2 regions of the Brevibacterium koreense genome follow, and region 1 is predicted to be linked to the other one. Evidence: predicted binding sites of a transcription regulator. Region 1 holds the regulator's gene; the other holds the start of a gene.
The links. The regulator HrcA, encoded in region 1, represses chaperone genes, less so after heat shock. The targets are predictions, from matches to a motif close to TTNGCACTCGNNNNNNNCGAGTGCNAA.
Positions count from the first base shown of each region.

Region 2: groL (chaperonin GroEL) is a predicted target of HrcA. The motif match lies at 4,277-4,303, and genes of this name have one in related genera.

Region 1 covers NZ_CP158281.1:1,981,934-1,989,606, reverse strand. Annotated here, with positions in the region: gene lepA (translation elongation factor 4) at 1-715, shown strand, start outside; gene hemW (radical SAM family heme chaperone HemW) at 716-1,948, shown strand; gene AAFP32_RS09255 (DUF4870 domain-containing protein) at 2,057-2,779, opposite strand; gene AAFP32_RS09250 (DUF3097 domain-containing protein) at 2,919-3,782, opposite strand; gene hrcA (heat-inducible transcriptional repressor HrcA) at 3,924-4,994, shown strand; gene dnaJ (molecular chaperone DnaJ) at 5,098-6,213, shown strand; gene AAFP32_RS09235 (16S rRNA (uracil(1498)-N(3))-methyltransferase) at 6,210-7,010, shown strand; gene AAFP32_RS09230 (PhoH family protein) at 7,039-7,673, shown strand, end outside.
Region 2 covers NZ_CP158281.1:3,012,714-3,020,386, reverse strand. Annotated here, with positions in the region: gene AAFP32_RS13850 (uracil-DNA glycosylase) at 1-219, opposite strand, end outside; gene AAFP32_RS13845 (aldehyde dehydrogenase family protein) at 463-1,929, shown strand; gene AAFP32_RS13840 (DUF3263 domain-containing protein) at 2,200-2,466, shown strand; gene AAFP32_RS13835 (LytR C-terminal domain-containing protein) at 2,469-3,104, shown strand; gene AAFP32_RS13830 (cold-shock protein) at 3,453-3,656, shown strand; gene groL (chaperonin GroEL) at 4,460-6,097, shown strand; gene AAFP32_RS13820 (hypothetical protein) at 6,264-6,575, shown strand; gene AAFP32_RS13815 (DUF1707 SHOCT-like domain-containing protein) at 6,593-7,381, opposite strand; gene AAFP32_RS13810 (sulfite exporter TauE/SafE family protein) at 7,435-7,673, shown strand, end outside.

The sequences.
Region 1 (7,673 bases):
CAGCGTGATCTATGACGTCACGATGGAAGACGGGACGGAGATGGAGGTCACGAACCCGAGCGAGTATCCGACGGGCAAGATCAAAGAGGTCCGCGAACCGATGGTTCGCGCCACCATTCTCACCCCGAGTGATTACATCGGCGCGGTGATGGAACTGTGCCAGACACGTCGCGGCAACCTTCTGGGCATGGACTACCTGTCCTCGGACCGGGTAGAGATCCGCTACCGACTACCCCTGGCCGAGATCGTGTTCGACTTCTTCGACCAGCTGAAGTCCAAGACCAAGGGCTACGCCACACTCGACTACTCCGATGACGGTGAAGACGCAGCGGATCTGGTCAAGGTCGACATCCTGCTCCACGGTGACCAGGTCGACGCCTTCTCTGCGATCGTCCATCGCGACAACTCCTACTCCTACGGTGTGGCCATGGCTGGCAAACTGCGCAAGCTGATCCCGCGCCAGCAGTTCGAGGTGCCGATCCAGGCCGCCATCGGTTCGCGTATCATCGCTCGTGAGACCATCCGCGCCATTCGCAAGGATGTGCTGAGCAAGTGCTATGGCGGCGACATCAGCCGTAAGCGCAAGCTGCTGGAGAAACAGAAGGAAGGCAAGAAACGGATGAAGGTCGTCGGCAACGTCGAGGTCCCACAGGAGGCCTTCATCGCTGCGCTGTCCTCTGATGATCCGGAGCCCAAGAAGGAATCCAAGAAGTAAGTGCCCGCACAACCGACTGGTGAGACTCCACCGCGTGACGGTTCGCTGCCGGCCTCGGCCGGGATCGGCGCGGCCGCTCGCGGGCTGAGCCTGTACGTTCACGTCCCGTACTGTCGGGTCCGCTGCGGCTACTGCGACTTCAACACCTATACCGCAGAGGATCTGGGGCCCGGAGCCTCCCGCGACGACTACCGCAGCAATCTTGCCCGCGAGCTTGATCTGTCGACTCGTGTCCTCGCCGAGACGGGTGGCGCCGACCGCAGAGTGACGACGATCTTCTTCGGCGGGGGCACCCCGACGATGTTGGCCGCCGAGGTGCTGGCCGGGGTGATGGATGACATCCGTGCCCGCTTCCATTTGGCTCCGGACGTCGAAGTCACGACCGAAGCGAACCCCGACACATTGGATCCGACCTATATTGCGACCTTGGCAGGCGCCGGGTTCACCCGGATCTCTTTGGGTATGCAGTCAGCTGTGCCTCATGTGCTCGCGACCCTGGATCGCACACACGACCCGGAGAAGATTCCGGATGTGGCGAAGTGGATCAAAGAGGCCGGCCTGGAACTCAGCCTTGACCTCATCTATGGGACCCCGGGGGAGTCCATCGACGATTGGCGCAGGTCGCTGGATGTGGCGCTGAGCAACGACGTCGATCACATCTCCGCCTATTCGCTCATCGTTGAGCCCGGCACGAAGATGGGGGCAATGGTTCGCCGTGGCGAACTGCCGATGCCAGACGAAGACGACCTGGCCGACAAGTACGAGATCGCAGATGCCGCCATGGAGGCCGCCGGGCTGCACTGGTACGAGGTCAGCAACTGGTCAACCTCAGCAGAGACCCGTTGCGACCACAACATGGCCTACTGGCGCAATGCCGATTGGTGGGGCTTCGGCCCCGGAGCCCATTCGCACATCGGTGGAGTGCGGTTCTGGAACGCCAAACATCCCCGTGCCTGGTCCGACCGGCTGCTGGCAGGTGAGTCACCTGCCATCGGACGTGAGGTGCTGGAGGAATCAACCCAGGAGATCGAGAGGGTCATGCTCGCAGCTCGAATCGATTCGGAACTGCCTCTGGACTCACTGAGTCCAGGCAGCGACAGTGCGATCGAAGGATTCGTCAAGCAGGGACTTCTCGATGGTGACGCCGTGGACGAAGGCCGCTTCGCGCCCACGCTGCAGGGCCGGCTGATGGCTGACTACATGGTCCGCATCCTCACGGACTACGTGGACTGAACCGAGACAAGGTCAACTGAAACGAGTGCGGAGAAGCCGCTGTCATCTGATGTGATGACAGCGGCTTCTCCGCACCGGTAAGACGGTCAGGTCAGGTGACGGGTCTGATCACTTCACGAAGTTGAACACGAGCGGGAACTGATAACCCTCTCCCTTGCTCCCGGCCACAGCGGCGATGATGTAGAGCACCGTGTAGAGAAGTGGGACGAGGAACGCCAAGAAATAGACGAAGAAGCCGAGGCCAAAGGTGACTAGCGCGAGGATGAGGGCGATGACCATGAACACAATGACAGCCGCGAAGGTGGCGATGGCATTGGTGATCATGGCGTTGAGGCCCTGCCGCGAATGTTCGCGCACGTAAGGCGATTCGTCCTTCTTCACGAGGAACATGATGAGGGGAAGGAACCCGACGAATATTGAACCGATGTGAGTCCATAGCACCGTGGTCCTCTCGCTCTCACTGGCCTGCCAGAACATCTCGGAACCGGGACCGTAGGCGTTCTCGGGCAGCATCTGCGAGTTGAACATGGCCGGATTGCCGACTGGCTGCGCTGGACCGTAGCTATAGGGCTGCTGACCGTAGGGCTGCTGGGCATACTGCTGCTGGCCGCTGTAGGCCTGCTGCGAACCGTAATCAGCCTGTTGCTGTTGCGAGGCATAGCCCTGCTGCTGTGAACCGTAGTTCTGCTGAGCAGGGTTTGGCTGCTGTGAACCGTAGCTATGGTTCTGCTGGCTGTAAGGCTGTTGGGGTCCAGAGGCCTGAGAATAGTTGGGCGGCATGGGACGCGACTGGTCAGAGCCGTTGTTCGGCTGCTGGGGGTTGTATGACATGCGGGTCCTTTCAGAGCTTCTGGCCAATCACACTATCGGAAATGCCGCGGCCCCGAAGTGAGGAAAGCCCGAATCCTGTACCAGATCGATCACAATCGGCCGAGGTCACAATTGGTCGAGGTCACAATCAGCCGAGGTCTCAGCCGACGGTGACGAAGTCAATGAGCTCTTCGACTCGCCCCGAGAGCGTGGGTTCGACGTCGGCGATGGTGCTGACCTTGCCCAGAATGCGCACCCACCCTCGCGCCACGTCCCTGTGGTCGGCGTGCGGCCAACCGATGCGAGCCAGGATTCCAGTCTTCCAATCTTCGCCACGGGGGACGACCGGCCATTCCCTGATGCCTACGGCATGAGGCTTGACGGCCTGCCAGATGTCGACGTAGGGGTGACCGATGATGTGGACGACGTCTCGATAGCGCGGATCACCACGCACCGCCTCGGCGATCTTAGACTCTTTGGTGCCGGACACGAGGTGGTCGGCGAGGACACCGACGCGGTGGTCCTTGTCCGGACCGAACGCCGCGAGCTTGTCGGCGACATCGTCCAAGCCACCCAGCGGTTCGACGACGACGCCCTCAATGCGCAGATCGTCGCCCCAGATCTTCTCAACCAATTCGGCATCATGTTTGCCTTCAACCCAGATGCGGGATCCGCGGGCCACTCGGGCCCGGGCATTGCCGACTGCGCGTGAGCCCGAAGCTGTGCGACTGGGAGCCGATTTCTTCTTGGCCGGCAGCGTGATGTCGACGGGTTTGCCCTCAAGCAGGAAGCCAGGGCCCAGGGGGAATGCTCGGACTTTTCCGGCCCGGTCCTCAAGATTGACGACGACTCCGGCGGTTGTCTTTTCGGCGCCGACGACGGCGCCGACATACCCGCTCATCGCGTCCTCGAGAACCATTCCCAGCCCCAGCTCAACAGGTGTGGACTTCGTGGGCCGGTGCGAGGAGGGTGAGGAGCCTGCCAGTACATCGGGCCCGTAGCGATCAAAGGTATTCACGGTCAACTACCCTAATCAAGGACTCGGTCCGATGGGCGGTGACCCGCTGGGGCAGGGCCGAAAGTGAATTCGGAATCCAAGAAGCGTAGAATTGGCACTCACAGCAGATGAGTGCCAAATGAGGTGCCGAAGGCAGGGAGGAGACGAATGAACGACAGCAGGCGAGCACAGGTTCTGCGTGCGATCGTCGAAGACTTCGTCGCCACCAATGAACCGGTCGGGTCGAAGGCCATCGTTTCGCGCCACACCCTCGGCGTCTCTCCGGCCACGATTCGCAATGACATGGCCCACCTTGAGCAGGAGGGCTACATTGCGCAGCCCCATACCTCGGCCGGTCGTATTCCGACTGACCTCGGCTACCGGATGTTCGTTGATCGCATCGATGACTTCAAACCGCTCACACACGCTGAGCGGCGTGCGATCTTCCAGCTCATCGATGGCAACGGTGACCTCGATGACATGCTCGACCGCACGGTGCGTGTACTCTCTGGCCTGACCCACCAGGTGGCGCTGATCCAGTACCCGACCGTCTCGCGTGCCACGATCAAGCACATCGAGGTCGTGGGGCTGGGCCCCAACCGCATCCTCGTCGTCCTCATCACCGATGCAGGGCAGGTCGAACAGAAGATTGTAGTCACGCCGGGGATCGTCGATGACGAGGCGCTGCGCGGAATCCGCGATGAGACCAATGCCGAATTCTCCGGCCAGAAACTGTCGTCGGTGTTGAGTACAACCATGCCCAGTGCTCCGGCTCAGGGCGTGGACGGCACTCAGACAGAACCCGTCGTGGGGGCCAGCCCGGGCGGGACGGACGTCGCTGCAGCGCTGGCGCAGGTCCGCTCCGCCGTCACAGATCTCGTCGTGGCCACGCGTGAAGAGCGCATCATCATGGCCGGCACAGCAAACCTGGCTCGCTCCGGCAGGGAGTTCGGTGAGAAGATGGCATCGATCCTCGAAGCATTCGAAGAGCAGGTCGTACTGCTCAAGCTGCTGACGTCGATGGCTGAGGATCACGAGGAGATCAGCGTTCGGATCGGTCGTGAGAATACTCACGAGTCGTTCAGCTCGACATCCCTCGTAGCCGCCGAATATGGTCATGACGCGGGGTCCTCCGCGCGATTGGCTGTGCTCGGGCCGACCCGGATGGACTATCCGACGACGATCACAGCTGTGCGAGCCGTGGCGAAATACGTCTCCGCTGTCCTCGACCAGGGCTAGATGCACCGACACGAGCGCACAACGCACAGCGCAGACAAGCACCACAGTGCGAATAGGCACGACAACGCGAACAACGCACACCACCAGGGAGAGAGAAGTTTCTGTGGCCGATCACTATGAAGCACTCGGAGTGTCCAAGGACGCTTCAGCGGCTGAAATCAAATCGTCGTACCGAAAGCTGGCCCGGAAGTATCACCCCGATGTGAACCCCGGACACGAGGACGAATTCAAGGCCATTTCCCTTGCTTACGACGTCCTCTCCGATTCAGAAAAGCGCCGGAACTACGACATGGGCGGCGGCGAGAACGGACAGGGCGTCCCTGCCGGCGGCGGCTTCGGCGGCTTCGGTGACATCTTCGAGACCTTCTTCGGTGGGGGAGCCGGCTCGGCCGGTGGCCCGATGCCGCGCACACAGCGCGGCAAGGACGCACTCGTCGGGGTCAACATCGACCTCGAGACCGCAGCGTTCGGTGGCAACATCGACCTCGATGTCACCACTGCCGTCGTCTGTGACACCTGTTCCGGTGCCGGAACTCAGCAGGGTACATCGGTTGAGACATGTTCCCTGTGCCATGGTGCCGGCAGCGTCCAGCGCATGACCCGGACACTGCTGGGTCAGATGGTGACGAACCAGACGTGCAACTCCTGCCATGGCTTCGGCACCGTCATTCCCAGCCCCTGCCTCAACTGCCAGGGTGACGGTCGCGTCCGCAAACAGCGGACGATGAAGATCCGCATCCCCGCCGGAGTCTCTGACGGAACGCGCATCCAGCTCTCTTCGCAGGGCGAAGTGGGCCCCGGCGGCGGTCCTGCCGGCGACCTCTTCGTCGAGGTCATGGTTGGCCGCCACGAAGTCTTCCAACGCGACGGTGACAACCTGCGCGCCTCCGTCTCCGTGCCGATGACCGCAGCTGCCCTGGGTGCTTCGATACCCTTCGACACCTTCGATGGCTCGCAGGAACTTTCGATCGAAGCCGGCATCCAGTCGGGCACCGTCGTCAAGCTTCCCGGACTCGGTGCCACCCGCCTGCGTTCGGAGACCCGCGGCGACCTCCTCATCACGGTCGACGTGATGACCCCGGACAAACTAGACGATGAGCAGAAGGACCTGCTGTCCCAGTTGGCGACGCTGCGTGAGGAGGAGACCCCACGCGCTCAGATCACCACCCAGAACCGAGGCATGTTCTCCCGCATGCGTGAGAGATTCGCCGGTCGGTGAGTCTTCCCGTCTTCTTCTCGACCCAGGTCGCCGAGGCGGCCGCTGGTCACGTGCTCACTTTCGGTGAGGACGTGGCCGGGCATGCGGTCCGAGTCCGCAGGCTCGGACCCGGGGACGATCTCGAAGTTGTCGACGGTTGCGGCACCCGCGTGCGCGGAACGGTCTCGAGCGCCTCGGCGAACGAACTGGGACTTCACATCGCATCGGTGTCACACACCGACCAGTTCCAACCGCGGTTGGTCCTGGTGCAGGCACTGGCCAAAAGCGATCGCGATCTCCAGGCGATCGAAGCCGCCACAGAGATCGGAGTCGACGAGGTTGTCCCCTGGGCCGCTGAGCGCTCGATCGCCGATTGGCCCGCGAAGAAGCGCGAGAAGCTCGCAGCCAAGTGGGACAACGTCCTGCGCGCGGCATCCCTGCAGGCCAGGCGCTCCCGCTTCCCCCTGCGTCACGACCTGGTCCGCGGCACCGGCCTCACATCGGCTCTGGCTGAGACCGACACCGTCTACGTCCTCCATGAAGCCGCCGAGCTGAAACTGTCGCAAGCCCTGAGCACCGATAGTCCTGCGAACTCGTCGACCGCCGAAGAATCCTCGGCGGGTGAAGAATCCTCGACGCCTGCCTCTGGCCGCATCGTCTTGGTCGTTGGTCCCGAAGGCGGTGTCAGCGACGCAGAGCTGGACGCACTTGCGGCCGTCGGCGCGAAAGCTGTGCTCCTGGGACCCACGGTCCTGCGTTCGTCCTCCGCTGGAGCGGCCGGACTTGTCATGGCTCAGAATTCATTGGGCCGTTGGTGATGAAGCGGACTACGATGGAAGCACACAATTGCAGTACCCCCGCAAGCCCGAACAGTCACTAAGGATCATTCTGGACACCTCCACTCAGCCCACGAACTCTGTGAACTCCACACCTGCCGAAGCAGCATCAGCGGACACAGTGCGTCTCGTGATTCCTGACTCCATCGATCTGGTCGAGTTCTTCGGGCCTGGGGAGTCGAATCTGCGCAAGCTCGAGCGAGTCTTCCCTGACCTCGATCTGCATGTGCGCGCCAACCAGGTGCAGGCCAACGGGGAACCGACTCGAGTCGCAGCATTCGTCTCCGTCATCGGGGAGCTCAAAAAGCTGCATGCCTCCGGCCATCGCATCAACGAGGAGACGATCGATCGGGTGGCGTCATTCTCTTCGGAGGGGAAGGCCGCCTCGGCGGTGATGGGCACGAACATCCTGTCCACCCGCGGAAAGTCAATCCGCCCCAAGACGATGGGCCAGCACGATTACGTCAAGGCGATCCGCAACCACACGATCACCTTCGGCATCGGTCCTGCGGGTACGGGTAAAACCTACCTGGCGATGGCCATGGCCATCAACGCTCTGCAGCATAAAGAAGTCTCACGCATCATTCTCACCCGTCCCGCAGTCGAGGCGGGGGAGAGCCTGGGCTACCTGCCCGGAACTCTGGG
Region 2 (7,673 bases), 1.0 Mb from region 1:
GGTCGGATAGGGATCCTGTCCGACGATGACTACCTTCACCTCGGCGAGTGGCTCAGCAAAGGCACGGAACACCTTGTCTCCGCTGGGCAGATAACTTCGCCCAGCGGAGACCTCCTCCCGCAGGAAATCGCCCACGTCATGGATGCGATCGGCCTGGTCGGACAGTGCCGTGGCCCAGTCGGAGGACATGATCTTCGTCAGCTCGGCTGTGGACGTCATGCCCGCGATTCTACCGATGGGAAGCATCGTCTCCGATCCGTGACCGACCAGGTATGCGATCAGGCGTGCGGTCACGTGTCGGTCTCGGAGAGTGGCCTGGGCCGAGGTTCGGTGCCGATGTGCACATAACGCAGATGAGGTGTGCATCATCGCCTACCGTCCCGGCATTCTTTTCGGACCCAGACGGACGATATGCTTCTTCGAAGGAGTTCATCGCAGAACTGAGTAGGTGAAAGGATCACAATGTCGCAATTTCCCGAGGCCACGAACTGGAAGCTGTTCATCGGCGGAGAATGGGTCGAAGCCGCCGACGGTGACAGGAAAGACGTCATCACCCCCATCGATCGCAACGTTGTGATCGCCACTGTGGCCAATGGCAAGGAAGCGGACGCCGATCGAGCAGTCAAGGCCGCTCGCAAAGCGTTCCCCGAATGGGCTGCGCTTCCGTTCAAGGAACGCCAGAAGATGCTCATCCGCTGCGCGGACGCACTTGAAGCCGGTTCCGAGGAACTGGCCCAGCTGACCGCGATCGACACTGGCAACGCCATCCGGACACAGGCACGCCCGGAGACGATCATCCTGGCCGACTTGTTCCGTTACATGGGCGGAGTAGCCGGCGAGGTCAAGGGCAACACACTGCCTGCCGGTGACGGACAGCTGCAGTACACGAAGCGAATGCCACTTGGCGTCGTCGCGGGAATCCTGCCGTGGAACTCGCCGCTGATGATCGCCGCTTTCAAGACTCCGGCCGCACTGGCCGCCGGCAACACGATCGTCCTCAAATGCGCCGAGGATGCACCGCTGACAATTCTGAAGATGGCTGAACTGCTCGCCGACATTCTTCCGGCTGGCGTCCTCAACGTCGTCACAGGCAAGGGCTCGGTCATCGGTGAGGCCCTCAACGTCCACCCCGACGTCGATAAGGTCTCGTTCACCGGTTCGACGAATGTCGGCCGCCACGTCGCTGAACTGGCAGGCGGACGTCTCGCTCATGCTTCGATGGAACTCGGCGGCAAGAGCCCGAACATCGTCTTCCCCGACTCCAACGACGATGACACTCTCCAGCAGGTGCTGCTGTCGACCCGCTTCGCACGCCAGGGCCAGTCCTGCACGATGGGCTCACGCCTGTTCCTGCACGAGGACATCTACGATGACTTCCTGGGCAAGCTCGTCGACGCCGTGTCGAAGATGAAGGTCGGTGACCCTCGCAACGAAGACTCCGACATCGGCTGCATCATCAACGAGAAGCAGTTCAACCAGGTGTCTGACTACATCGAGATGGGCAAGTCGATGGACGGCGTTGAGATCGCCTACGACGGAACTGATTCACTTGAGGTCGGTGAACCCGGTTTCTACCACGCTCCCGTCATCTTCTCCAAGGCCAAGAACGAATGGCAGACGAGCCAGGAGGAGATCTTCGGCCCCGTCCTCTCGGTCATTCCCTGGAAGGACGTTGACGAGGTCATCGACATGGCCAATGACAGCGAATTCGGCCTCGCCGCATTCGTCTTCACGAAGAACGTCGATGCCGCACTGACCATGGCCAACCGGATCGAATCCGGCTGGGTCCAGGTCAACCAGGGCGGTGGCCAGCTGGCCGGGCAGTCCTACGGCGGCATGAAGACCTCAGGCTTCGGTCGTGAGGCCTCGCTGGAGGGCATGCTCGAAGGCTTCACCCAGATCAAGCAGGTCAACATCCGCATCCGCTGATCGGTTCTCGTTCGACAGCTCGTCCGTGTAGGACCGCCGGCCGGCACTCTCGACCCACTCCGCTGTGGGCGACTCACGCACCGTGGCTACTCAGCCGCCGTGGAGAGTCACCTGGGGCGGGGTGGGTTGTCTGGGTTTCGGTCGGTAGACGGTGCCGGAAGGGTGGCGACGGCGCGCTGGTAGAGGTCCGACGGCGCGCCGCGAATTTCAGTCCTGTCCTCCGGGCGATAATATAGAGGCAACGATTCTTCCCGAAGGAGCACAACGTCTATGCCGCAGAACCAAGGCGCCCCCGAACTGAGCGAGCTCGAGGTGTCCGTTTTGGAGTTCGAGCGGCGGTGGTGGAAGTACGGTGGAGCCAAGGATCATGCGATTCGTGAACGGTTCGACATGTCAGCCACCAGCTACTTCCAGATCCTCAATTCCCTGCTCGACAACCCTGCCGCTCTTGCCAGTGACCCTATGCTGGTCAAACGCTTACGTCGCATCCGCACTACGCGGCAGAGCGAACGTGCACAAGCCCGCGTCTCGAGGTAGATATGACTGACGAATTCGACGAAATCGAAGCTGGACGACGCAGCGGAGCCCATCGTCAGGACTCCTCGGCACAGTCGAATGTCGGTGCCATCGCACTGGTCATCATCCTCGCTCTGGTTGCCGTTCTGCTGGTGGTCGCGGCCATCAACATCATCACCTCGTCGATGAAGGACCCCGAGTCCAACGTCGCCGATTCTGCCTCCGACAAGACCGCCTCGGCGAGTCCATCGCCCAGTGAGAGTGAAGTCAGCGTCGCTGACTCCTCACTCAAGGTCGATGTTCTCAACGGTTCGGGAGTCTCCGGAGTCGCGAAGAAGTTCTCCGAAGCAGTGGAGGAAAAGGGCTGGGGCATCGGCCAGGTCGGTAACTATTCGACCGGGCTGACCGACTCCACCGTCTACTACTCTGATGAAGCGAACGCCTCGCAGGCGAAGCTGGTCGCCGATGCGCTCGGGATCGAGGCCACCGAAGCGTCGACGGACTTCGACGCCGACATCACTGTCGTCATCTGTTCCGACATCGCCGAGCGCGGACCCGAACCCAGCGGAGGTGGCGCAGATGAGGGCGGTTCAGGCGAAAATGGTTCAGCCGCGGACGGCGCAGATTCCGGCTCGGCCGGTGCCACCGACAACAACTGATGAGCCCAGTGCCGTACTCGCCAGCTGAGCACTTTTGGCGCGGCTGGCGAGGCAGCTGGTGAGACGCGTTTCCCACCAGAAGCTAACCCGCCGAATATGTCCATATAACGAATTGGTAACAGTGTTAAGCGGTCGAGGGACCTGTCCGGCGCTGGGGTAGAGTTGCATCAGCTAGGCAAGCACTGCCCTTGTGTTCTATTCGTGCTTCACCGAGATCATTCTCTAGAGGTCAATGAGAGAAATCGCGGGGTCGGTTGAGTTTTACTAGCTTCCGTTGTCCGCTCTGTGGCCAGACTGGTCGCAATCGGGTGATGGAATATCAATGACACTGCACTGTATGGAGAAGTAATGGCACAAGGTACCGTCAAGTGGTTCAACGCCGAAAAGGGCTATGGATTCATTACCCTGGAAGGCAACAACCAGGACGTGTTCGTTCACTGGAGCGCAATCCAGATGGACGGCTACCGCGCTCTCGAAGAGGGCCAGCAGGTTGAGTTCGAAGTTGGAGAAGGACAAAAGGGTCCTCAGGCGGAATCCGTCACCCTCCTCTGAGACTCACGTACGTAAAGTCTTTTGATCCGCTTCGGCGGGATGGCGGCAGAGGCCCGAATCCTTCCGAGCGGGGAAAGCGCCAAGCAGGCAACTGCTTGGCGCTTTTCAGTTTCATGGAGGCGCGTCTCAAGGAGCTGCGCGTCTCAAGGAGCTGCGCGTTTCAGCGTGCTGCGCATTTCAAGGAGAGGCGAGTCTCAAGGAGCTGCGGACCACGCCCCGCGAGGGGAGAATCAGGGGCTGCGAGCCAGAAGTCGGGTAAGGGACCGATCGAAGTTTCAGGGCTCGACTTGCAAGCGGGGCTTTGAAACGTAGGTAGAGCTGTAGACCATGGCCCGGTCGCGCGTATTTCGCGCACACGGCTCGCCTGCCGCGCGCAACCGGCTCGCACGCTGCACGCGCATGCCTCGCGCACATTTCGTTCACACGGCTCGCCCGCCGCGCGCGCCCGGCTCGCTCCCGCTTCGTTCACACGCCTCACGCCTCACACACACGTCTCGCTCCCGCGATGGGACACGTGCCTCATGCGTCCGCTCCGCGGAACCCGCTGGAGTTTCGCGCTGGGCCGAACCGCGCAATCACGGAGGAGACGGCCGATTCGACTGTCGCGAGCGGACTCAATATTTGCACTCGCATGGTGAGAGTGCTAAATCTAGTAGTGGTGAAAACCGTGGGTTTCTCATCAATCGTCTCGAGAGCGTGGTCCATGTGTGGAATGGAACATGCGGACACATTCTCTGCCGTCGCGGGCGTTGACGATTGCTCTGGAATCCCATTCCACTCCATCAGGGAGGATCTAAGCCACTATGGCAAAGATGATTGCATTCGACGAAGAAGCTCGTCGGGGACTCGAAGCAGGTCTCAACCAGCTTGCGGACGCGGTCAAGGTAACCCTTGGACCACGTGGCCGCAATGTCGTGCTCGAAAAGCAGTGGGGCGCACCCACCATCACCAACGATGGTGTCTCCATTGCCAAGGAGATCGAACTCGAGGAACCTTACGAGAAGATCGGCGCCGAGCTCGTCAAGGAAGTCGCCAAGAAGACGGACGACGTTGCCGGCGACGGCACCACCACCGCTACCGTTTTGGCTCAGGCACTCGTTCGCGAAGGCCTGCGCAATGTTGCAGCCGGAGCTGATCCGCTCAGCCTCAAGCGCGGCATCGAGAAGGCTGTTGAAGCCGTCACAGGTGTCCTGCTCGAGAACGCCATCGACATCGAGACCAAGGAACAGATCGCCGCTACTGCCGGTATCTCCGCTGGAGATCCTGCTATCGGTGAACTGATCGCCGAGGCCATCGACAAGGTCGGCAAGGAAGGCGTCGTCACCGTCGAGGAGTCCAACACATTCGGACTCGAACTCGAACTGACCGAGGGTATGCGCTTCGACAAGGGCTACATCTCCGGTTACTTCGTGACCGACACGGATCGCCAGGAAGCTGTCCTTGAGGATCCTTACATCCTCATCGTCAACTCCAAGATCTCGAACGTGAAGGATCTGCTGCCCGTCCTCGAGAAGGTGCAGCAGTCGAACAAGCCGCTGTTCATCATCGCCGAAGACGTTGAGGGCGAAGCCCTCGCCGTTCTCGTGTTGAACAAGATCCGTGGCACCTTCAAGTCTGTGGCCGTCAAGGCTCCTGGCTTCGGAGATCGCCGCAAGGCTCAGCTTGCCGACATCGCCATCCTCACCGGTGGTCAGGTCGTGTCCGAGGAAGTCGGGCTCAAGCTCGACAACGTGACCACCGAACTGCTGGGCACCGCCCGCAAGGTTGTCATCACCAAGGACGAGACCACCATCGTCGAGGGTGCCGGAGACGCCGAGGAGATCGCAGGTCGGGTCGCACAGATCCGTGCCGAGATCGAGAACTCGGACTCGGACTACGACCGTGAGAAGCTGCAGGAACGTCTGGCCAAGCTGGCCGGCGGCGTTGCAGTCATCAAGGCCGGTGCTGCGACCGAGGTCGAGCTCAAGGAAACCAAGCACCGCATCGAAGATGCAGTGCGCAACGCCAAGGCTGCTGTGGAAGAGGGAATCGTCGCCGGTGGCGGCGTCTCGCTCATCCAGGCGGGCAAGACTGCCTTCGCCACCCTCTCACTCGAGGGTGACGAAGCAACCGGTGCCAACATCGTCAAGGTTGCCATCGAAGCTCCGCTCAAGCAGATCGCCACCAACGCCGGCCTCGAAGCCGGTGTGGTTGCCGACAAGGTCGCCAACCTCGAACCCGGTTTCGGCCTCAACGCCGCAACCGGCGAGTACGAGGACCTGTTGGCTGCTGGCATCAACGATCCGGTCAAGGTGACTCGCTCTGCTCTGCAGAACGCAGCTTCGATCGCCGGTCTGTTCCTGACCACCGAGGCGGTTGTCGCCGACAAGCCTGAGAAGGCTGCCGCAGGTGCTGACGCAGCTGCTGCAGGCATGGACGGAATGGGCGGCATGGGCTTCTGATAAGCCTCTACCGCTCGACGAGCCGTGCCGGTGCCCGAAAGGGTGCCGGCACGGCTCTTTTCGACTCGGCGCTCCTCCCGTACCCTGGATGGCATGACGTTCACCGGCACAGAGTCCTGCGGAAACAGCCCCAAGAACATGTTCGTCGCCCGGTTCGAAGAGAACTTTGTTCAACCGAGATAAACAGGCCCTCGACGAGGTGATTGCTAAGGACTGCGTACTCCAGATCATTGGCAGCGGGGGAGTCGAGACCAGCACGGGGTGCGACGAGGTCGTCGACGCTCTGCTGAAAACCTCAGACGAGGATGCAGTGGCCGGCCATCTCGAGGCCGCCATCACCCACGGCAAAGCCGCAGCTGCCTGGGGCCAGTGGGAGAAATCGAGCGATGGCGAGGACATCCGATATTTCTCACATGCCTTCTGGTTCCGCACCAACAAAGCAGAGGAATTCGCTCAGATCCGAGTCTTCCAGCCCTGACGGTTCTGCGTTGCCTATCAGTCCCAGGGGTTTCTGCGCCGTCGACGGCGCTCTTGTCTCCGCCTGCGCATTTCATCGCGCGGAGAATCCAGGCCCGGTGCGAAGGGAGGAGCCAGCGGGTGTGGAGGCTGCAGCCCGTGGCCGAATGACTCCTCGTCGAACTCGTCGTCAGCCTCACCGTGCCAACTGTCGTTCTCGCGCTCCTCGAGCTGCCGCTTCGCCTCCGCATCACCCAGCTGCGCTCGCGCCCGTCGTGTGAGTTCCCGCTTTCGCGCACGAATGATCTCTTCCTTGCGCGCGATGCGGGAGAACGCACCGAAGAGCATTGGAATCATGATGAAGATCGGCCAGAAGAAGATCACGCCGCCGGAGGCGATCGACGTAAAAGCCCAGAACGCGAGAATGAAACCTGCCGGCCCCGCGATCAGCCCCAGCATCGACCGGCGGACGCGGTCCTTGTAGTACTTCTGTGCCGCGGCATCGATCTGGGCGGGGGTGATCGGAACTCGGTCTGCCTCCAGCCGCGCCAGTGCCTGGGCACGAGCGGAATCGGTGAGGTCTGCCGGTTCGACGTCGCCCGCCTCGGCGATGATGAGGTCCTGCACAAGTTCGGGGACCTCACCCAGGGTCTTCAGGTGATTGGCGATCTCGCCGCGTTCGTCGAATTCCTCCGCATCGATCTGTCCGAGTGCGTAGGCCTCGGACAGCACATCTGTCACGACGGCGCGATCGGCATCCGAGGCGCGCACTTGTCCATGAGCGCGGGGATCTGCGCTGAATCGTGACCAGAGCGGACGACTGTTCATGACTCTTACTGTAACCCCGCCCCCTAAGGGTGTGTTGAACTAGACTTGAGCAAATGGAACCCGTCGTCATGCTCATCCTGTTCGCGGTGTTCATCGGGGCAGTCTCACAGCGAGTCACCGGAATGGGATTCGGCCTGGTCAGTGGCCCGTTCCTCGTGCTTCTGCTCGATCCGTTCTCCGGCGTGGTGCTTGTCAACATCTGCGGAATCGCCGCCAGTGGCACCGTCTTCGTCCGAACGTGGCGAGAGGTCGAATGGGGTTCCTTCTGGAAGCTCTCGCTGGGTTCCGTGAT